DNA from 3 places in the Bacillus sp. L381 genome. Region 1 is predicted to be linked to each of the others. Evidence: predicted binding sites of a transcription regulator. Region 1 holds the regulator's gene; each other region holds the start of a gene.
The links. The regulator LexA, encoded in region 1, represses DNA repair genes until DNA is damaged. The targets are predictions, from matches to a motif close to CGAACATATGTTCG.
Positions count from the first base shown of each region.

Region 2: QRX25_RS11450 (DNA polymerase IV) is a predicted target of LexA. The motif match lies at 2,720-2,733, and genes of this name have one in related genera.
Region 3: QRX25_RS05170 (YhjD family protein) is a predicted target of LexA. The motif match lies at 2,302-2,315, and genes of this name have one in related genera.

Region 1 is NZ_CP127224.1:1,773,755-1,780,899, forward strand. Features, by position in the region: gene QRX25_RS08725 (TM2 domain-containing protein) at 183-422, shown strand; gene QRX25_RS08730 (dUTP diphosphatase) at 594-1,028, shown strand; partial or broken gene QRX25_RS19835 (DUF4177 domain-containing protein) at 1,078-1,160, opposite strand; gene QRX25_RS08735 (poly-gamma-glutamate hydrolase family protein) at 1,358-2,179, shown strand; gene QRX25_RS08740 (DUF8570 family protein) at 2,286-2,435, shown strand; gene QRX25_RS08745 (prohibitin family protein) at 2,422-3,252, shown strand; gene QRX25_RS08750 (YndM family protein) at 3,280-3,729, opposite strand; gene QRX25_RS08755 (hypothetical protein) at 3,884-4,312, shown strand; gene lexA (transcriptional repressor LexA) at 4,644-5,264, opposite strand; gene yneA (cell division suppressor protein YneA) at 5,420-5,731, shown strand; gene QRX25_RS08770 (YneB family resolvase-like protein) at 5,747-6,397, shown strand; gene QRX25_RS08775 (DUF896 domain-containing protein) at 6,466-6,699, shown strand; gene tkt (transketolase) at 6,866-7,145, shown strand, end outside.
Region 2 is NZ_CP127224.1:2,266,502-2,273,646, forward strand. Features, by position in the region: gene QRX25_RS11420 (alpha/beta hydrolase) at 1-148, shown strand, start outside; gene QRX25_RS11425 (DUF2552 family protein) at 188-427, opposite strand; gene QRX25_RS11430 (iron-sulfur cluster biosynthesis family protein) at 402-764, opposite strand; gene QRX25_RS11435 (GNAT family N-acetyltransferase) at 836-1,804, opposite strand; partial or broken gene QRX25_RS11440 (hypothetical protein) at 1,834-2,048, opposite strand; gene QRX25_RS11445 (GNAT family N-acetyltransferase) at 2,061-2,531, opposite strand; gene QRX25_RS11450 (DNA polymerase IV) at 2,747-3,973, shown strand; gene QRX25_RS11455 (YolD-like family protein) at 3,988-4,332, shown strand; gene QRX25_RS11460 (YqzH family protein) at 4,433-4,639, shown strand; gene QRX25_RS11465 (AI-2E family transporter) at 4,713-5,783, shown strand; gene QRX25_RS11470 (DUF4083 family protein) at 5,872-6,036, shown strand; gene coaA (type I pantothenate kinase) at 6,057-7,016, opposite strand; gene dsdA (D-serine ammonia-lyase) at 7,091-7,145, opposite strand, start outside.
Region 3 is NZ_CP127224.1:1,033,103-1,040,247, reverse strand. Features, by position in the region: gene QRX25_RS05185 (monooxygenase) at 1-907, opposite strand, end outside; gene lepB (signal peptidase I) at 1,050-1,565, opposite strand; gene QRX25_RS05175 (TVP38/TMEM64 family protein) at 1,562-2,188, opposite strand; gene QRX25_RS05170 (YhjD family protein) at 2,339-2,698, shown strand; gene QRX25_RS05165 (DUF3311 domain-containing protein) at 2,819-3,019, shown strand; gene QRX25_RS05160 (sodium:solute symporter family protein) at 3,016-4,485, shown strand; gene QRX25_RS05155 (YbjQ family protein) at 4,527-4,844, shown strand; gene QRX25_RS05150 (excalibur calcium-binding domain-containing protein) at 4,876-5,145, opposite strand; gene QRX25_RS05145 (YrpD family protein) at 5,341-6,051, shown strand; gene QRX25_RS05140 (GNAT family N-acetyltransferase) at 6,205-7,145, shown strand, end outside.

The DNA.
Region 1 (7,145 bases):
ATTCCTTTTTGCATCTGGGTGAATTTTAAAAAAATGCCAATATTTCAGTGAAAAGAACGGATCTGAAAAAGTTCTGGGAAAACCAGTATAATATATAAAAAATTTTACTCTATATAGAGAAATTGTATTATAATTAGAGCTGTCATATGAAAATGACGAAAAAAGACTCGTAGGAGGACATGATGGTAAGTAAGAAAAGCAGGATTGTGGCTGCAATATTAGCATTTTTTCTAGGCGGTTTCGGCATTCATAAGTTTTATTTAGGAAGAGTCGGACAAGGAATTCTCTATCTTTTGTTTTGCTGGACTTCAATTCCTTCAATTATTGCATTTATTGAATTTATTATTTATCTGTGCGGAAGTGAAGAAGCATTTGATCAAAAGTATAATTTTTATTATTACCAACAGCAATCAAAAGCCTGACAGGTGGATGTCCCCCTCATTTCAGGCTTCTTCTCAATTCTGCATTTTCTTTTCCTCACGGTTAATCTTTCTTCAGCTGCTCTGGCTTCAAAAAGCAACATTAAATGGTATAATGGGGCACGGATTGGTCATAAATACGACTGAAATAGGAAATCAAAAGGAGCAGCGAACATGACTTTACAAATCAAAATTAAATATTCAGATGATACACAAACGAGAATCAGTAAAATTGAACAGGGCGATTGGATTGATCTCCGGGCAGCAGAGGATATAACAATCAAAAAAGATGAATTCAAACTTATTCCGCTGGGAGTTGCGATGGAGCTGCCGGAAGGATACGAGGCCCATGTCGTTCCGCGTTCAAGTACCTATAAGCATTTCGGTATTATTCAGACAAATTCAATGGGTGTCATTGATGAATCCTATAAAGGCGACAATGATTTCTGGTTTTTTCCTGCATACGCACTTCGGGATACCGTCATAGCCAAAGGAGAGCGGATCTGCCAATTCAGAATCATGAAGAAAATGCCTCAAGTGGAGCTGATCGAAGTAGATAAGCTCGGGAACAAGGACCGCGGCGGACTGGGATCAACAGGCACAAAATAAATGAAAAAAGACTGCTCAACGGCAGTCTTTTTTCTATGGAAATAAAAAGTCATATGGCACGTTCAAATATAATTTCGAAATAAGCCGCTGCCCCATATCCGTCATGCTGGGAGCAAATATTTGAACCAGCCGCACTCTTATTTTTATACGGAACAAAGGGAGAAGGTTTCATGTTTATCATGTAAGCATTCCGTCTTTCTGAACGGAAAGACTTTTTTACGTAAAGGATGGAGGTTGCTCTGATGTTTTTATTCTTTAAGATGAACGGAGGTCTTGTCCAAGGTATATAATATTGTGACAAAAGTGTAAATAAAAGAAAGGATGATGTTATGAAAAAAAGGGTTAGAAGAGAAAACCGAGCTGCTGGCAAAGAGGCAGAGCAGAAGAAACCGTCCAAAGTCACCCTGTTCTGCCGTTCGCTTCAAAGGCTGAAGCATTTGTATTGTAACATAAACATACAATTGCCATCAATAACCAAAAAAGGAATTTTAGTTTTAATTTTATCGTTTTTGCTTCTGCCGTTTTTACGGGCTGATGCCGCTTCAGATACTTACGGCAGTTTCGAGGAATTAAAGCTGCATGAGAACCCCTCTGTTTATTCCATTTCAACGAAAGAGCATGACCCTTCTGTTCTCATATTAGCCATACACGGCGGAGGCATAGAGCCGGGGACCAGTGAGTTAGCCAGAGAAATTGCCGAAAACCGGAGCCTGTATTTATTTGAAGGATTAAAATCAGCCGGTAATGCTGATTTGCATTTGACCAGTTCGCATTTTGACGAACCTAGGGCTGTTCAAATGGTGAAAGAGCACTCAAATGTCATTTCTTTGCACGGCTACGGCAGCGTCGATAAAAAGATAAAAATCGGCGGTACAGACAGAGCACGGGCCGAACTTTTGACAGATGTGCTGAAAGGGCATGGGTATCCAGCCGTTTTTCTCGACACAAATGATAAGTATGCAGGCGTCAGTCCGAACAACCTTGCCAATCATTCTTCATCCGGGTTGAGTATTCAAATCGAAATGAGCACCGGCTTCAGAAAATCACTATTTGATACCTTTACGCTGAAAAGCAGAGCGTCCACACAGAACAATACCTTTTACCAATTCACAAAAACGATTTCTGATTTTATCAGTGACAATTATAAATAAGCACGCCGCATTTGGGTGGCGGAGCTTTTTCTTTTGAAATTTATGAAACTTTAAGTTCTTAAGATCGTATACATAACTGACAGGGTGAAAGAAAAGAGGTGGGCAAATGAAAGTGATGATCGGGTCTATCATTCTTCTTGTCATTATCGGGTTCGGTTTATGGCTGATGCTGAGTCCTATCTTTAAACAAGTGGGAAGCAAAGCCAAAAAATTTAAAAAGTCATGGGAGGAAGAAGACCAGCATGAGCGAAAATAAGCGGAGAAACACAAAAAAAATACTCGGCGGTGTGATAATAGGCGCAGCCCTTTTGATTGCGGGCGTTACAGCGTCACTTTTCATTGAAAAAATACCGAATGGTTATGTCGGGGTTGTATATTCACCGAACGGCGGGGTAAAATCCGAAACATTGGACCAAGGCTGGCACTTAGTCGGTCTATTTAATAAAGTAACGGAATATCCGGTGCGTATGCAGACAGTGAATAATGAAAATATAAAAGTGGCAACTTCAGACGGTAAAAATATTGAAATGGATATTGCTTATAACTATGTCGTTCAGCCTGACAAAGTAGTGGATCTGTTTAACAAATTCGGGGCGGTAGACGTTGAAACGATTGAAAATACATATTTAAAAACAAGGCTGTGGGACGCGGCGCGAAAATCAATCAGCAAATACTCGGTTATTGACACATACGGGCAAAAATCTGCGGAAGCCGCTGCAGATGTTCAAAAAAGATTTGCTGATGATATGAAGAATCTCGGATTTTTAATTGATGATCTGACGCTTGGCGTACCGAAGCCGGATAAAGCCACACAGGAAGCCATTGATGCAAGGGTGAAGTCTTCACAGGAGCTTGAACGGACACAAACTGAAATTAAAATAGCCGAAGCCGAAGCGAAAAAGAAAAAAATTGAAGCGGAAGGGATCGCTGATTATAACGAAATTATAAAAAAATCAATGTCTGATGAAATGATCAAATATAAATGGATTGAAAAATGGGACGGAAAAACGCCGAAAGCGACAGGCACAGACTCACTGCTGCAGCTGCCGCTGGACGATCAGAAGCAAAAATAAAAAGAAAAGGAGGCGAATGCCTCCTTTTTATGTTTTTTCCTGAGGATCCTTTTCCGGCATTAACTCTTCAGACGCCTCGGTTTGATAGCTCAATAGCGTGCTGTCTGTCTCTGTTGTGGCCGGATAATCTTCAGGAAGCACATATTGCTGCAAATACCGGTGAAAAAATGCCTCAAAAACAGTAAGGCAAAGTGCAGAAATAACCGATGCCGCGGCAGGAGAAACATTAAAACCGCCAATGTTCATAAGGAATATCCATAATATAATGAATGAAATTCCGAAATCAGCTGCAGCAGCTGTGAAATTGCTTGTTCTCGGCAGAATCATGTAATCGCCCGCAAAATAAGTGATCAAACTCAAGATCAATGTAATAAACAGAACGTTTAAAAAAGTTACTTGGTACATAAGATCCAGAACAATGTACAGCAAAGCAAGTGTGAGCGCTGTTTTAGAAGCGAAAGCAATTACGTGTTTCATTTGAACCACCTTCGTTATTTCGTTTAGTCTTCATTGTAGGCAATCCAAAAATTTTTAAACTGGTATATTGTGGTTATAAAGTATGCGATTTAATAAAATATGGATAGACGTCATTGTATTCACAAGTTAAAATATGTAAAAAGGGGGATGCAAATTGAAAAGGTGCTGGATATGTATTGCTGTTTTTTTATTATGTTTTTGCGGAATACACTCAGCCAAAGCGGCTACCACTGAATTCGGATCAAAAACGAGCTTCACATTAGAGGGAAATGCAAAAGAGTTTTATATTGAAAATCCGGGGACTGTATCAGCTGACGATTACTTTTTAGGATACAAGTTCACCATAATGAACAACTCTTCATGCGGTTTAAACATGAAACTCCAGCGGATGGCGCTGAACGGAAATTTTTATACATTAAGTTCTAAAAGCTACAGCGGCAGCTGGTTAAACCTCAGTGCACAGGATAAAAAATCAATTGACCCGTATCACAAATACAGGATTCTGATTGAAAGCTCTTCAAACATCTGTGAACCTGTCTATATTAAAGGGTTATACGGCGTCGAATATTATCATTTTGATTAAAAATAGATACCCGCTAAAAAGAAGCGGGATTTTTTACGCATATTCGATACACATTGTACTATGTACTAAATATTCATATATAGATTTGATCCGCCCGCCCAAAATAAAGATGACATAAACAAATTCAGCCCGAAAATTATATAAAAAGTTTCTTTAGGGAAACATTATTTGTTGACTTCAAAAGTCAGATGTCGGATAATAAGAATGTAAGCATGATGTAAGTTTTTCCTCCTTAGCGGGTTCGTTTCCAAGCCAGGGCGAACCTGCTCTTTTTTATGCAAAAGAAAAACCCCTATGTGAGGGGTTTTACGATAAATAAAGTTTAATAGAATTAATGGACGGCTCTGAATACGCCGATGACTTTCCCTAAAATGCTTACGTTTTGCAGGATAATCGGTTCCATCGTCGGATTTTCCGGCTGCAGCCGCACATAATTGTCCTCTTTATAGAAGCGCTTGACCGTCGCTTCATCATCTTCGGTCATAGCCACCACGATTTCCCCGTTATTAGCCGTGTTCTGCTGTTTGACAATGACATAATCTTTGTCAAAAATGCCGGCGTCAATCATACTTTCTCCCATGATTTCTAACATAAATACATGTTCGCCCGGAGGAACCATCCGGTCAGGAAGCGGAAAATACTCATCGATATTTTCAACAGCCGTAATCGGAATACCCGCCGTCACTTTCCCGATTACCGGAACATTTACGACCTGGCTTTTCGGAATTTGAACTTCTTCTTCATCCAATACCTCAATGGCCCTCGGTTTAGTAGGGTCCCGTCTGATCAGGCCTTTTGTCTCCAGCCGTGCCAAATGTCCGTGCACGGTTGAACTGGAAGCCAGTCCTACTGCTTCTCCTATCTCTCTTACAGAAGGCGGATATCCTTTCGTTTTTACCTCTTCTTTAATAAAACGCAGGATATCAAGCTGCCTTTTTGATAGCTTCGTCATATTTCGCACCTCAAAACGTCGATTTTAAGTAGATTATAGCATGATTTTCCTGACAGTACAAACATAGGTTCGAAAAAACGATTGACAGAAACGTTTGTTCGTATATACTGAAAGATATAAAAAGCGAACAAACATTCTTATCGGAGGTTGTATAAATGGCGAAGGAATCTATCATATTTGTCGGACTGTTTACTGCGATTTTAAGTGCCGCTATTTTACTTGTTTCATGTGCGGGGAATGATCAGACGCTCAGCCAATATGTTAAAATAAAGGTTCAGGACGGCGATACTCTCTGGTCACTTGCGGATCATGTAGCAGAAAAGAAAAATATTAATAAGGAAGAGTTCATTGAGTGGGTGACGGAGAATAATCATCTCCAAACTGCTGATATAAAGCCCGGAGACGAACTTATTCTTCCGGTTAAGAAGAAGCATCCGGCCGTATATCAGCTGGCCATTGTCAATTAGAGAGGAAAGAGAGAAATGAAGGCGCTCATTTATGCCAGGGTTAGCACAAACAAAGAACAGCAGCAAACGTCTTTAAAAAGACAGGAAGAGGAGCTTAGTGAGATCGCTGCGGCAAACGGCATGGAAGTCGTAAAAGTCATTTCTGAGAAAGCCAGCGGTTACGAAATGGACCGCGACGGAGTATTTGAAATGCTTGATGATATTAAAAAATCACATATTGACGCGATATTGGTGCAGGACGAAACAAGGCTGGGAAGAGGAAACGCCAAGATCGCGCTTTTGCATTGTATTTACAGGGAAAACGTAAAAATATATACGATGGCTCATAAGGGCGAGCTGGAGCTTTCCGAAGCTGATACGATGGTACTCGAAATCGTCAGTATTGTAGAGGAATATCAAAGAAAAATTCACAATATGAAGATACGGCGGGGAATGAAAAGAGCCGTAAAAAACGGTTATAAACCTGAACGGAATCTGAAAAACAGGCATGAAAACAGCGGCAAAGAAAAAAAAGAGGTTCCGGTTTCGGAAATTGTCAGGCTGAGAGCCAACAAGCTCACCTTTGCAGAAATCGCAGCCACCTTAAGAGGATTTGGCTATGATGTGTCCAAAGCCACGGTTCACCGGCGTTTTCAGGAATATACCGCAGACAGCGAAGGCAGCTGACGTGCATCAGTTGTAAAAACGATTACGTTTTAGTAGTATATAATCAACACGCACCAAAGGAGCTTATTATGATTTCTAAAGAAAAAATCGCGAGAATAAACGAATTGGCTCAAAAAGCTAAATCAAACACGATAACGGATGAGGAAAAAGCCGAACAGCAAAAGCTTCGCCAAGAGTATTTGAAAGGATTCCGTTCTTCAATGAAAAATACGCTTAAGAGCGTAAAAGTTATTGATCCGGAAGGTAATGATGTCACTCCTGAAAAATTAAAAAGGGAACAACAGAAAAATAATCTTCATTAAACAGAAAGAATACGGCAATACGTATTCTTTTTTCGTATATACTAATATCAGACTGTGCTTTACGACAATTTTCAACAAGTTTATCTCAAATTTAAGCTGAAAGAGTTGAGAAAAAGTCATCATCGCTTTATGATGAAAAGGTACAACAATAAGGAAGGGGATTATAATGGATACAATTGAAAAGAAATCAGTTGCCACCATACGTACACTGTCTATAGACGCAATTGAAAAAGCTAATTCCGGACACCCGGGCATGCCGATGGGAGCCGCTCCGATGGCTTACACGCTGTGGACGAAATTTATGAATGTGAATCCGCAGAATCCAGGCTGGTTTAACCGCGACCGTTTTGTTTTATCAGCAGGACACGGTTCAATGCTTTTATACAGCATGCTGCATTTAAGCGGATATGAACTCAGCATTGATGATCTGAAACAGTTCCGTCAAT
Region 2 (7,145 bases), 490 kb from region 1:
TTCTTCCGAATTGCTGCACCGCAGAAAACGCGGCCCGAAGATGCTGTATCTTGCCGAATCGGGCGGGCATGCCATGTCGTACACCAAAAATCCGGAAAGCTACCGTAAAGCCGTTCAAACCTTTTTAGATACCATGACGCAAACGTAAAAAAGCGAAAGAACGTATGCTGGTTCTTTCGCTTTCCCGTCATAAAACGTCGGTAATCCCGTCCATATTTTCTCCGATCCAGTCAATGGCGAGGTCGATTGTCGTAAATTCCTGCGCTTTGAAGGTCATCTCATCCTGAAGCAGCCAGACATCCTTCTGAACGGATTCAGCGCCTCCGATGGACCAGTGCAGCAGACTGTACGGGTGGTTGTTGTTCAGGAAGGACACCCACGTTTTATGCTGTGCCGTCTGTTTAATGGCTTTCAGCTTTTGATTCACTTTCAGTTTCTCCCTGCTTTACTAATATGCTCATTCTCGGGCTCAGCATCTCTGCCGGGCTTTTTAAGACGAGCGTTTTCGCCTTTTCATTGTAATCGATTGTCATTTCCTCGTCAAAAAACACTTTTTGAGAGGTCTGGATGTAAAGCGGAAGTCCGTTGGTTTCAATGCGTTCGCATTGCCCCGTTAATTCGTCCGTCAGCCAGATGGTCGGCACGCCGCTGACCGCGCATCCGCAGCCTTCTGCGTCATAGCGGAGCTGCGCTTTTTTCTGCGGGTTGGCGTCCATCGCCTGCTGGAATGTATGTTTCGCCGCATCCGTCACATGTATTTGCATAGATGATCCTCCGTTTTTCATTTTCGCCAATTGTAGCATACCGCGCCGCTGTATGCATTGTTTCTGCTTTTTTACAGCAGACCGCTCTCCCAGTCCTTCGCCTCTTGTTCAGCCGCCTTGATCCAGTCATTTTTCCCTTCAATATACTTTCCCATATCGTACGGGTATGTCTCAGCGAGCTGCTGTTTCAGCTCCATGTATTGAGCCGCTTTTTCAGGCCTTGCGGTGAGGTAATCCCGGAACAGCAGATGACGCTTTACGTCCGGATGTCCTGTTTCGTATATGTGGACGTGGTGTGTGCGCTTGTTGCCGCCTTTTTGAAAAAAACGCCTTCCCTTTATCCCGTTCTCCCCTTTTGCCTCATAGCCGAGTGCTTCCAGCTGCGGAAGGTATCGGTCAGCATCCAAAATATCTTTGACCTCCGCCAGTATATCAATGACGGGTTTTGCGGCCATCCCCGGGATGGAGGTGCTTCCGATGTGGCTGACAGAACGGAGTGCGGGACCGAAGATTCGGATCAAATTCGCCTTCTCTCTCTCAAACATCTCTTTCCATTCCGGCTTGTACGGAATGACTTCCGCTTTTCTCTTCGGATAAAGATGAAAAAACGAGAGGGTCAGCCCTTCCGGCGTCTCAATCTGTCCGGCTTCCGTGAACCCGGTTTTTAAATAGAGAGAGACTGCCGGAACGTTTTGTTTGGCGGTAGCCACCTCTATTTTTTGAGCGTCCCGGTTCTCGTTTATCACAAATTGAAGAAGCGCCCGTCCGATTCCTTTCCGAAAGCCGGACGGGTGCACCGTCAGCCGGCATATGACAAGTTCATATCCCTTTTTTTCATACGAAATGACGCCTATGAGCTGATCTTTTGCCTTGAAACCGGCAAACGTCTCCCGTGACCGCTGTATGTCACGCGGTGTCTCATGCAGAGCGGGAATGCCGAAAAAGCCGATCAGCTCGGCTTCTTTTTGATAAGAGCAGCGCTGAACCGCCGCAATTTCCCGCGCCGTCTGTTCTTGTGTATGCTGTAAAAATGTAATCAACCTTCCGCTCCTTTCGATGCAAACATCCGCTATGACTCCGTTTTCGTTATGCGGATCGCGTACGCACTTTTTCCTTTTTGTTTTGCCGCCTTGTGGCCGGTATGGTCTTTCCGCCGTTTCATCGCATCCATGAACGCTTTCTTAACCTAAAAGCCCCGCTGTCAGTATGCTCAGATTCTCCCTTTATTGATGAAAAAATGACCGCATAATAAGGCGGTTTGGGCGTGTCAGCTAAAAAACCCATATTCGGCCTCCTCTATATGTATTTCACAAACAGAATCCGGTCTTGGCCCGGGCCGTCATAATTCGCAAAAACAGGGATTCCGTTTACGGTTTTGGTTCCTTTTTCAGGTTCAAAGCCTAACTTTGTATGATAAGCAATTGACACTTTATTGACGGGCGCCGTCACGCAATTGACTTTTGTGCAGCCCCTTTTTTTCACCGTCTCCATAAATCGGTCGTAGAGCTGTTTTCCAATTTGCATTTTTCTGAAATCCGGATGCACACCGGAAAAATGAATGTAGGCCGTCTCAGGGTCTGACTGTGACTGAAACCCGATTAAAAAACCGGTCATTCCCTCCGGCCCGTACGTAATAAAACTCGTGTCCTGAAAATGTTCAAAAAACAAGCGCGGCAGTTTTTCTTTCATTTGCCTGCCGCCCCACCATTCATTCAAAACAGACGTAACCATTTCATAGTCTTCAGAGGCGATTGTTCGAATATCCATTTTTCGATTGACTCTCCTTTTCGTCCGGCAAAATGAATGTCAGCTCTTCTCATTGGAATATAAAAAATTATATGTGGGTTATTTGCAATTGTAAATGATTTCTTTTCAAGCGAACGAATCAGCCTTCTTCCAGCCGGGGAATGATTTACCAGTATAAACGCGGTCATTGTTCGGGTACAATGAAAAACAGAACAAACGTTCCCGGAGGTTTTTTTATGGCTGATATTCTTCTTGTTGATATGCAATCGTTTTATGCGTCTGTAGAAAAAGCGGAAGCGCCTCATCTTAAAAACCGGCCCGTCATCGTCTCGGGAGATCCCGAAAGACGCAGCGGGGTCGTGCTTGCGGCTTGTCCGCTCGCCAAACGATACGGCGTAAAAAACGCCGAACGGCTGTGGGAAGCGCAGGCCAAATGCCCCGACGCCGTTATCGTCCGTCCGCGGATGCAGCGGTATATTGATGTATCCGTCATGATTACCGAGCTGTTTGAGCGGTATACCGATCTTGTAGAACCCTACTCCATCGATGAGCAGTTTCTCGACGTGACCGGAAGCAGGCGGCTGTTCGGTGATCCTTTTACAATCGCCGAAAGCATTCAACAAGCGATTATGCGTGAATTCGGTATTTATGCCCGTGTCGGCATCGGGCCGAATAAAGCGCTCGCGAAAATGGCTTGCGACCATTTTGCCAAAAAAAACGCATCCGGCATCCACAGGCTGGATATGTCAAATATCAGGCAGGATCTGTGGCCTCTGCCGGTCGGAAAACTATTCGGCATCGGAAAACGGATGGAGCATCATTTAAGACGGATGGGCATCAGCACAATCGGCGGGCTTGCCGGGCATCCTGCCGAACTGCTGAAAAAACGCTGGGGCATTAACGGCGAATTGCTTCAGCGGACGGCCCGCGGCATCGATCCCTCTCCGGTCACCGTAAACACGCACAGCCGGCAAAAAGCGATCGGCCATAACATGACGCTCCCGAGGGACTACTGCCGCTTTGAGGATATCAAAGTCGTTTTGCTGGAGTTAAGCGAAGAAGTGGCCCGCCGCGCCCGTTTCAAACAGTACATCGGCCATACGGTTTCGGTCAGCATCAGAGGCGCTGATTTTGATTGCCCTTCAGGTTTTCACAGACAGAGAAAGCTCGTCTCTCCGACCAATTTCGGAATGGATATTTTTAAAGCGGCGGTCAAGCTCTTCAAAGAGCATTGGAACGGTGAGCCCGTCCGCAGCGCCGGCGTCGCCCTTTCCCAGCTGGAGCCCTGTGATTATGTTCAGCTGAGCCTGTTCGATTCCCTGGAAAAAAAGATCAGCCTCGGCAAAGTATTGGATGATATTCATGAGCGGTACGGCCCCGCGTCGCTGCTCCATGCCGCTTCGCTGACAGAGGCCGGCCAAGCCTTTCACCGGGCCGAAAAAATCGGCGGGCACTACAAATAATTGAGGTGATATACATGAATCCGAACAAATTAACACCCGGGTATAATGTCATGTGGGAGTCAAGCCGGATGATGCTGCCCGAACATCGGGAGCAGCTGCTTGCAAAAAAACGAAAAGAACGGGAATTCCGGCCTCCGGAACTGAGCGAAGAGCAAATGAACGACATGAACCGCACCATTGCGGCGTCGATTGAAGAAGACAGGGCCATTTCGGTCACCTACGCTTCAGCACACGGCCCCCGCCGGTTTTGGGGATGGATAAAACAAGTGATGCACGACGAAAAGCGTTTAAAAATCATAAACGATGAAGATGCATTAACGCTGCCGTTTCATCTTATTCTCTCAGCTGAATTGGAATAAAAAGCCCATCCCGTCCTGACAGAAAATATGATAGAAGAGTGGGAGGATCATATGATATTTAGTAGAATAAAGATGAATGATAAGAATAGGAGAATATATGATGGATCAATTTATAGAAAAAATGCTGGGACAAGCCCTCCGCCAGTATGGACGGAATGTGTCGACAGATCCGCTGAGCCCCTATGAAAAACAGCGTTTAAAAAAAGCTTTAGAAGAAAGAAGGAACGAAGAACCCGATGAGGATCTCCATGCCCATGTAGAAGATATTATCTACGATTACGTCACCAACCAGGGCCAGTTCTCCTGACACTGACGTTTATGCACCGGGCGATAAGGGAAACGGTCGAGAGTAAACCCTTAAAGATTGCGTGGTGCAGGAGATGCCAGTCGGGCCTTATTTCAAGATCGGATATGCCGTTCTTTTGTTATTTCTCATTATTTATCTCGGAACATTAATAGACTTTTTGTTCCAGCCTGTTGTGATTACGATTAAAACCTTGTTTCCGCCCATTGTATTATCGGGCGTCCTTTACTATTTGTGCCGCCCGATCGTCAGAGTGCTGCATGAGAAAGTAAAGCTGCCCGAAGGCATCGCGATTTTAGCGATTTATGCGGGAACAGCCGGCCTTTTTGTCCTCTTCCTTTATACGGCGGGCCCTGCCGTTCAAAAACAGTTTACAGCCTTCACAGATCATATCCCGGAGCTTTCCGCAAAAGCTGAAAATTGGATCAGACACCTTCAGGACAGCAAATGGTTTTCCCGGATTCAGCATGAGGATTCCTTTAAAAAAGCAGCGGACAAAGCCGCAAATTATTCAGGTTCAATCGCTGATTCTCTCAGCAGCCTGGCCGGTGCGGCTGCCAATGCCGCCATCACCGCCGCCATTATTCCGTTTGCGCTGTATTACATGTTAAAGGAAGGAAATAAAGCGCCCCGGCGGCTGCTGCGGCTTCTTCCGGAAAAACATCAGAAAGAAGGAAAACAAATCCTTCAGGACATGGATGAGGCTCTCAGTTCATACATACAAGGACAGCTGCTCGTCAGTTTTTGTGTCGGTGTTCTCGTTACGACCGGCTATTTCATAATCGGGCTCGATTATCCGATTGTTCTGGGCGCGTTCGCCATGGTGACAAACCTGATTCCGTTTATCGGGCCTTGGATCGGCACATTTCCGGGAGTCATTGTCGGATTGTTCGATTCACCGACGCGGGCGGTGCTGGTGGTTATAGTCGTCGTCATTGTCCAGCAGCTTGAAAGCCAGCTGATTTCCCCGCAAATTATGGGCCGGAAGCTTGACATTCACCCGCTGACCATCATTTTTCTTCTGCTTGCCGCCGGTAAATTCTCGGGCATTGCAGGGATGCTGCTGGCCATTCCCGGATATGCGGTTGCAAAGGTGATCATAAGCCATATGCAGAAACTGTTCATTCTCAGAAAAAAACAAGGCTAGAGAGAAACGATTCACCTCTCATGCCTTCACATCGGTTAAAATGAAAAAAGGCGGGCTGAAGAAGCCCGCCGCACACGGAGGTCAAAAGATGAACATCGGTGATGTCATTTTTCAATTGGTTTCATTTATTGCAGCCGCGATTTTCCTGTTTGCCGTGATATACGTATTCAGAAGCATGAAGCAGCGCCGACTGCAATTGGACAGGATCGAAAAGAAACTCGATGCGCTGCGCGAAGAAAAAAACCGCAAATAAGGGGCGGCCGCGGATTTGTGTCACACCCGCCTTACCAGCACCTCTTCAACTTTATGGCCGTCACCTTTTCTCAAAATCAAATCTGATCTGAATTTTGTCGGCAGAATATTTTCATACAGATTCGGACGGTTGACGCTCTCCCAAATGGAGGCGGCCATGGCATCCGCTTCTGCATCAGACAAATCCTTAAATTTATGAAAATAAGAAGCCGGGTCCTGAAAAGCGGTTTCTCTTAAAAGGCGGAAACGCTCCAAATACCACGTAAAAATCCGGCTTTCTTCGGCATCCACATAAATCGAAAAATCAAAGAAATCCGATACAAAAATCCGCGGATCTTCCCTGTCGTCCTCTAAAGTCGGCGACTGCAGGACATTGATTCCTTCGATAATGACGATATCCGCACCTTCGACAACTTCGACGGCGCCCTCTTCCCTGTCATAAGTAAGATGGGAATATAGGGGCGCCTCCACTCTCTCTTTCCCTGATTTTATATCGTTCAGAAACTCAAGCAGCGCTTTTACGTCATAACTTTCCGGGAATCCCTTTCTGGACAGAAGGTTCTTCCTTTTTAATTCCGCCGTCGGATACAAGAAACCGTCGGTTGTCACCAGACTCACCTTCGGCCTGTCCGGCAGACGGGAAAGAAGCTTTTGCAAAATTCTCGCCGTCGTGCTTTTGCCGACGGCGACGCTGCCCGCGATTCCGATAATAAACGGGATTTTCGCTGAATGCGGATGCTTCAGAAACACGTTGACATGCTGATTCCGTCTTGCGGCAGACGTGACATGAAGGTGGAGCAGGCGCACAAGCGGAATGTAAATCGTTTCTACTTCTTCAACCGATAGGTAGTCGTTCAGTCCCTCTACGGCCTTGGCTTCTTCCTCTGAAACGGCAATGGAAAGATGACCGCCGAATCCGGACCACGACTCGCGGCTGTGCTGCGTGTACAATGTATGTAAGTTCAATTCTTTACTTTTCACAATTCACACCAATCTCTCTGTATGGCTTTCCGGTTAAAAACAAACGCTTACAAAGATTGTAACGGAAAACCGCTTCACTGTCTGCCCATTTTTTTCGCAAACGAGGAACCGATACGGCTGTACTTTTCC
Region 3 (7,145 bases), 740 kb from region 1:
CGAGATTGACAGCATCCTGAAGCCCCGTGTTCAGCCCTTGGCCGCCGGCGGGAAAATGAATGTGCGCCGCATCCCCGGCCACAAAAACCCGGCCGGAGCGGTACTGTTCAGCCTGACGCTCGGCATTGCCGAACCGTGACATCCACACCGGATCACTCAATCCGAAATCAGTGCCGCATATTTCCCGCAGGTCTTCTTTCAGCTCATTTTCTGTAACCGGCTCTTCTTTCCGCTTTTGCGGAGCGTGCGGAGAAACGATAAGGACGCGGAAAAGTTTGTTCGAAAGAGGGACAATGACAACCGATCCCTGCAGACGGCAAACTGAAAAAAAGGCGGATTCAGGCGGATTTTTCAAAACGGCATCACAAAGGGTTCCTATTAAGTCGGCATCAGTCCCCAAAAAAGCGATGCCCGCCTGTTTCCGGACAATGCTCCCCGCTCCGTCTGTACCCGCGGCATATAAGCTGCGCAGGGTGCGGATACCGCTTTCGTCCCGGAACACCGTCTCCACCCCGTCATCCGACTGGGTAAGAGCCACCGCTTCTGCCCCGCGGATGATATCCGCGCCTAAACTTGATGCATACTCCTCCAAAAGCCGCTCCGTTTCTGCCTGAGGCAGCATTAACGAATAATTCTGCTTAGAATCCAGCCGAGAAAAATCCAGCCGTGTATCCAGCATCGAAAAATGGCCGGAAGACACCTTCGTTCCTTTATCCAAAAAGCGTTCCAAGATGCCTCTCATTGCAAAAAGTTCAAGTGTGCGCGGATGCACAATAAGCGCTTTAGAATATGGCACCGTCTTCTTCAATCGTTCAATGACAGTCGTTTTCACTCCGGCAAGCGCAAGCTCTGAGGCAAGCATGAGCCCGACAGGACCTCCCCCGATAATGGCAGCCTGTGTTTCCATCTTATCAGCCCTCTCTCGCATTTTTGTTACACACGTAACAAAATGACTAAAAATAAAACGCATGATTTTTGTTTCGCGCGTAACAATTCTATTATAATCTTTCCTTTGCTTTTTGACAATCATTTCTAAAAAAAGACGCCGTTCACTTGGCGTCTGATTCACTGATAACTCCGACAATGTCTTTATCCTTAATCGGTCCGAAATGACGGCTGTCGAGGCTGTATATGCGGTTGTCGCCAATCACGAAATATTGTCCCTTCGGTATCCTCTTGCGGCCGGTCGTTTCCTTCAACGTATAATCACCGGTCACATGGCTTCCGGCGGACAATGATGACTTTAACGGTTTTAAAAACGGTTCCGCCACCCGTTTTCCATTCACAAACAGCTGGTCCTCCCTGTAAGTGATGGACTCGCCCGGGAGTCCGATGACACGTTTGATCAGCACTTTGTGGTGCGGGCCTTTAAACAGGACAATATCGAAACGGCGGATCGTTTTGTAACGATGGGAAAACTTGTTGACCATCAGCTCATTTCCTTGTTTAAAGGTCGGATTCATGCTGATTCCTTCGACTTTATAATCAATAAAAATGGCATTTTTTAATTGTATGGCCAAAACAACGATAAGCACGCCGGCTATAAACCAAAATCGTTTTTTCAAGATTCCTGTCTCCCTCCGTCTTTCTCATGCTGACTGATTCTCGTCTGTAAACGCCGTTCGATATGCTTTCCGGCATACCACAGCACCGCGATCACTGTTAAGGCGCCCGCCATCCGGAAAGGCTGTGTAATGAGTGCGTGAAGATCATACCCGATAAAGCTGATCATAAAGATCATGACCATTTTCCCCATAGCGGCTGCTGATATAAACTGCAGCGCCCCCACCCGTGACAGGCCGGCAACGACATGAACCGCAGCGGACGGCGTAAAGGGGAAGCAAAGTAAAATAAACAGCGGACCGAAACCGTGCCGCTCAACCCAGAGCATCAACCGCCTTATGGTTTGATGCCTGCGGATGAAACCGAAAGCTCTTTTCTGTCCGAAATGGCGGACGGCGTAAAACATCAGCATTGATCCCGCCGCAGATCCGAGCCACGACAGGAAAAAGCCTTCCCACAGCCCAAATGCATTCGTATTCGCCACCACAAATACAACAAGCGGCAAAAACGGAAGAAACGCTTCAATAAAAGGCAGTAAAACCGCAGCCGCAGGGCCGAAAGCTCTATAGCTTTGGAACCACTCCGTCAGCTGCTCCTCAGTCAAATATGATATAAATTGCTCCAACGTTTATACTCCTTAACGAGTTTGTCTATCCTTATTCTACACATTATCTCCAAAAAACGAAAATGTTTACGAGATTTTCCGGCTTGAAATATCGTGTAAGCGAGTATAAAATAAGAACAAACGTTCGTAATTTAGAAAGAAGGAGTATTTATGCCTGATATCCGGAACGGCACCCGCGATCTCATTGAAAAAGGTCTGTTTCTGCCCATGACGGCTGCCATCCTGAACCGGGACCTCGAAGCGCTTGATTCGTGCCCGTTCAAATTAAAACAACCCTATAAACAGCTTATCAGCTGCTCTTTAAAATTAGCACAAAAGGATTTGAGTGATGTTCGAAAAGAGTTAAGAAAGCGTAAAATCAAAATATACGAAGCGGAAAGAGATGAAGCATTTACACTTTATATATGCACCATTAACGGCTATGAAGAAAAACACCGTTATTTCAACCCGAGAATACGGGAACAGGTAACCGCCTTATTGGAATATTACCTGTCTGCCGCGACCATTTAAAAAGCAGCCGGGACTGCTTTTCCTTTTCAATCAGTAAAATTCAGACTATTCACACTATACATTCAACATTATTTTCTTTATAATCGGGACACGCTGTTTTCAATGAAAAGGAGGAATGTTATGAAACTGATTCATGTTCTCGCTGCCCTGCCCTTTTTCGGAATTCTCGCCGGAATTCCATTTGCCAACCGGGTGACGCCTTATGTTTTCGGAATGCCTTTCATTCTTGCATACGTCGTCATCTGGGCGGTGCTGACATCGGTTCTGATGGCTGCTGTTTACAAATTGGATAGAGAAAACAAGGCGGGTGAGGCGGAATGAACGCAGCATTTCCCGTAATGGCCGCCGTGCTCCTGTTTTGTGTATATCTCGGAATCCGCGCCCGAAAAGGAAAAAAGATGGACCTTGAACAATGGACGGTGGGCGGACGAGGCTTCGGCACGATGTTTGTCTTTTTATTAATGGCGGGAGAAATATACACGACCTTCACATTCCTCGGCGGAAGCGGATGGGCTTACGGAAAAGGAGGTCCCGCCTTTTACATTGTCGCTTACGGCTGCCTTGCCTACATTTTGTCATATTGGCTTCTGCCTGCCGTATGGACATACGCAAAAAAACACAAACTGATGTCGCAGTCAGATTTTTTCATTTCAAAATACAACAGCCCGCTCCTCGGCATTCTCGTATCGCTCGTCGGCATCGCGTCTCTCATCCCCTATCTCGTCCTTCAGCTGAAAGGGCTCGGTTTAATTGTTTCAGCAACGTCATACGGACAGATTCCGCCAGCAGCCGCAGTCTGGATCGGCGCTGTCTCCATCACGATTTATGTAATGATTTCAGGCATTCACGGTTCAGCGTGGATATCAGTCGTCAAAGATATTATGATTTTAGGCATCGTCCTGTATTTAGGCATTTATTTGCCCATTCATTACTACGGCGGGTTTACGGAGATGTTCAAACAAATCGACGCCGCAAAACCCGGATTCCTCACGCTTTCTGATACCGGGCAGAGCGTTTCGTGGTTCAGCTCAACCGTCCTGCTGACTGCCCTCGGCTTTTATATGTGGCCCCACACCTTTGCCGCGTCCTATTCGGCGGAGCATCCGCGGGTGTTTCGGAAAAACGCGATCATCATGCCTCTTTATCAGCTCGTCCTGCTGTTTGTCATCTTTACCGGATTTGCGGCGATTCTGCAGGTGCCCGGTTTAAAAGGGGCCGACACGGATCTCGCCCTATTAAAGCTGTCTGTGAAAACCTTTGATCCTTGGTTTGTCGGACTGATCGGATCGGCGGGCATTCTGACGGCGCTCGTACCCGGCTCAATGATATTAATGGCCTCAAGCACGCTGTTCGCCAAAAATGTGTACAAAGCCATTCTGCCCGGCACGCCTGACGAAAAAGTCTCGCGGCTCGCAAAATACGCTGTACCCGTCATCGCTCTGATTTCCGTATATTTTACGCTGAAAGGCGGAAATACCATCGTCACCTTGCTTTTAATGGGCTACAGCCTTGTCACCCAGCTTTTCCCCGCGCTTTTATTCAGCCTGCCGAAGCGGCGGTTTATCACAAGCCACGGCGCTTTTGCCGGCATAACGGCCGGAGTCGGGACGGTTGCCTTCATCACGCTGACTGAATCAACCATCGGAACCCTCTTTCCGTTTCTTCCGCAGACTGTTAAAGATATGAATACAGGCATCATCGCGCTGGTTTTAAACACTGCCGTCATGTTTGCAGTCAGCGCAGCAGTCAGAAAAAAACAAATCAGTGCAGCCGAAAAAGCGGCTTAAATGGTAAGATAGCGGTAAGACACATGAAAGGGGAAAGCCGTATGATTATGACAACGACTGAAACCGTCGCCGGAAAACAGATTACTGAGGTAAAAGGCTTAGTGACAAGCAGCATCGTCCAATCCCGTCACATCGGAAAAGACTTGCTCGCAGGCTTAAAATCTGTCGTCGGCGGCGAATTGAAAAGCTATACCGAGATGCTGGAAGACTCCAAAAAAGCGGTAAAAGAGCGGCTGATCAGAGAAGCGGAACAGCTCGGAGCCAACGCCATCGTCGGCCTGCGGTTCGAACTGACCGCCGGACAGAACACATCCGAATTAATCGGATACGGAACCGCCGTCACCGCCGAATCAATTTAAAAAAACAAGCCCTTTTAAGCGGCTTGTTTTTTTATTTCTCACAGGCGATATAGTCTTTATCACGGTCGAGTCTTTTATTTGCATTATAAAGCGCTTTTGATACATACGGCTTGTACTTCGTTCTGCCGCCCTTGTTTTTCACTTTCGAAGACCGGGCTACGCCGCCCTTATACACCTTATTCAGCGCATTGCAGTTTTGATACGTTTTCACCTTTGTTTTCGCTTCTGCCGTCTGCCCAGCTCCGTATGAACATCCGAACACCAGACCGAAAGACAAAACCACAGCTGCCGTCTTTTTCATTCTCGATGTATCCCCTCTCCTGAGTCATGCGGTATTGCTGAACATATCATAGTTTAAATAATCTCCATTTTCAAGATAAATAGGAAAAAAGTTTTAATTTACACCCTGCCGCATTACTTTTATGGAATTTATTCCAAAACCTTTTATAATATGAATTGATAGCGCTATCAGACTATGATGATAGGAGGAGAAATGATGATGAGAAAAGGGCTTCTTGCGGGTGTTCTCACTTCAGCCGTTCTATTCGGCGCTTGTGCGGCGGATATTCCGGGGGTAATCAGCCCCAATACGGCGGAAGCGGCGTCCCAGCTCAGCAAAGGAATCGGCGGAAGGGCCTACCTGAACAGTACGGGTTCTGTGCTCGTCACGAAAATTCAGCTTCCAAGCTCGATTCAGGTATCAAATGGGACAGCCTATATTTACTCAGGATTTACCGGAGGCACAGAGGCTGATATCGGGCTTCAGTACAGTGAAACTTATCATGTATGGAAACCGATCATGAAAGTCGGTTCAAAGGGACAAAGCCAGGTCCGGTATCTGGAAGGAGAAAGCCAATTCACCTATACGAAAGGCTTCCGTCCCGGCAGCACCGTACAGCTGACCATTTACAAAAATATGAACGGCAATACCCGCGCCACATATTGGGGCACGAATAATGACGGATACACCGGCCGCATCATTTCAGAACTCGCCCAGACAAATGTAGGATCTATCTCAAAATGGAAAGCGCTCGCCACTGTCGCAGTCACATCAGAGGATCAGCGCCCTTACATCAAATCAAACTTCTCAACAGCTTTTACAAACATCACGATCGACAATCAAGCAGTCACTCCTGTGATTGATACACAGGATTTTGCCAAATTGGCGGTGTCAGGAAACAGCGTCAGCATGTCTGTCGTCAAATAAAGAACGCCGAACGCACGATTCCTGCATCGTGCGTTTCGTTATGTCAATATTGCTGCGGGTGAAAAATTGGAAACACGGCGGGTTTTCATGTATACTTTATGTTAACCATAAAATGATTGACGTTCAGTCATTATTCATACAGGAGAGACATTTATGAACAGAGAAAAAAGGCTTGAATTAAAGAAAGTCGAACCGAAACATTTGCAGCAATTTAATCAGCTGCTCCGATATGTTTTCCAAGTAACGAACAGCAATCTGCATGAAGTGGGATGGAAGGAACCCGAAATCGCTTCCGCGAAACTCCCCGTATTGGAACAAGCGCATGTATTGGGCTGGTTTGACAAAGACAAACTCGTTTCACAGGCAGCCGTTTACCCTTTTCAAGTCCGGATTTTTAATAAAACATTTGAAATGGGCGGCGTGACGGGGGTCGGAACATATCCCGAATACGCCAATATGGGATTAATGGCGAGACTGTTATATAAAGCATTAGTTGACATGCGTGAGCGCGGTCAGTCCGTATCCTATCTGTTCCCCTACTCCATCCCTTACTACAGAAGAAAAGGCTGGGAAATTATCAGTGACAAAATGACGTTTGAGGTAAAAGACTTTCAGCTCCCGAAAATGAGAAACGTTTTGGGCGAAGTGGAACGCGTCGATCCGGAACATGAGGTCATTAAAGAAGTATACAGCCGATTCGCTCATAAAAACCATGCGGCCATGATCAGAAATGAATTGGCATGGGATGAGTATTGGCGCTGGGATTTAGAAGATCTTACGGCTGCCGTGTATTATGATCAATCCAGACAGGCAAACGGTTATGTTCTTTACTGGATTGCAGATGAAGTTTTTCATATTAAAGAAATGGTATATGTAAATGAAGAAGCGCGCAGAGGCCTGTGGAACTTTATCTCGGCTCATTTCTCCATGGTGACAAAAGTCGTCGGCGACAATTATTCTAATGAGCCGATCGCCTTTTTGTTAGAAGATGCCGAAATTAAGGAGACGATTTCTCCTTATTTTATGGCCCGGATTGTCGATATTGAACAATTTATCAATCAGTATCCCTTTAAACCGCAAAAAGAGAAACGGAC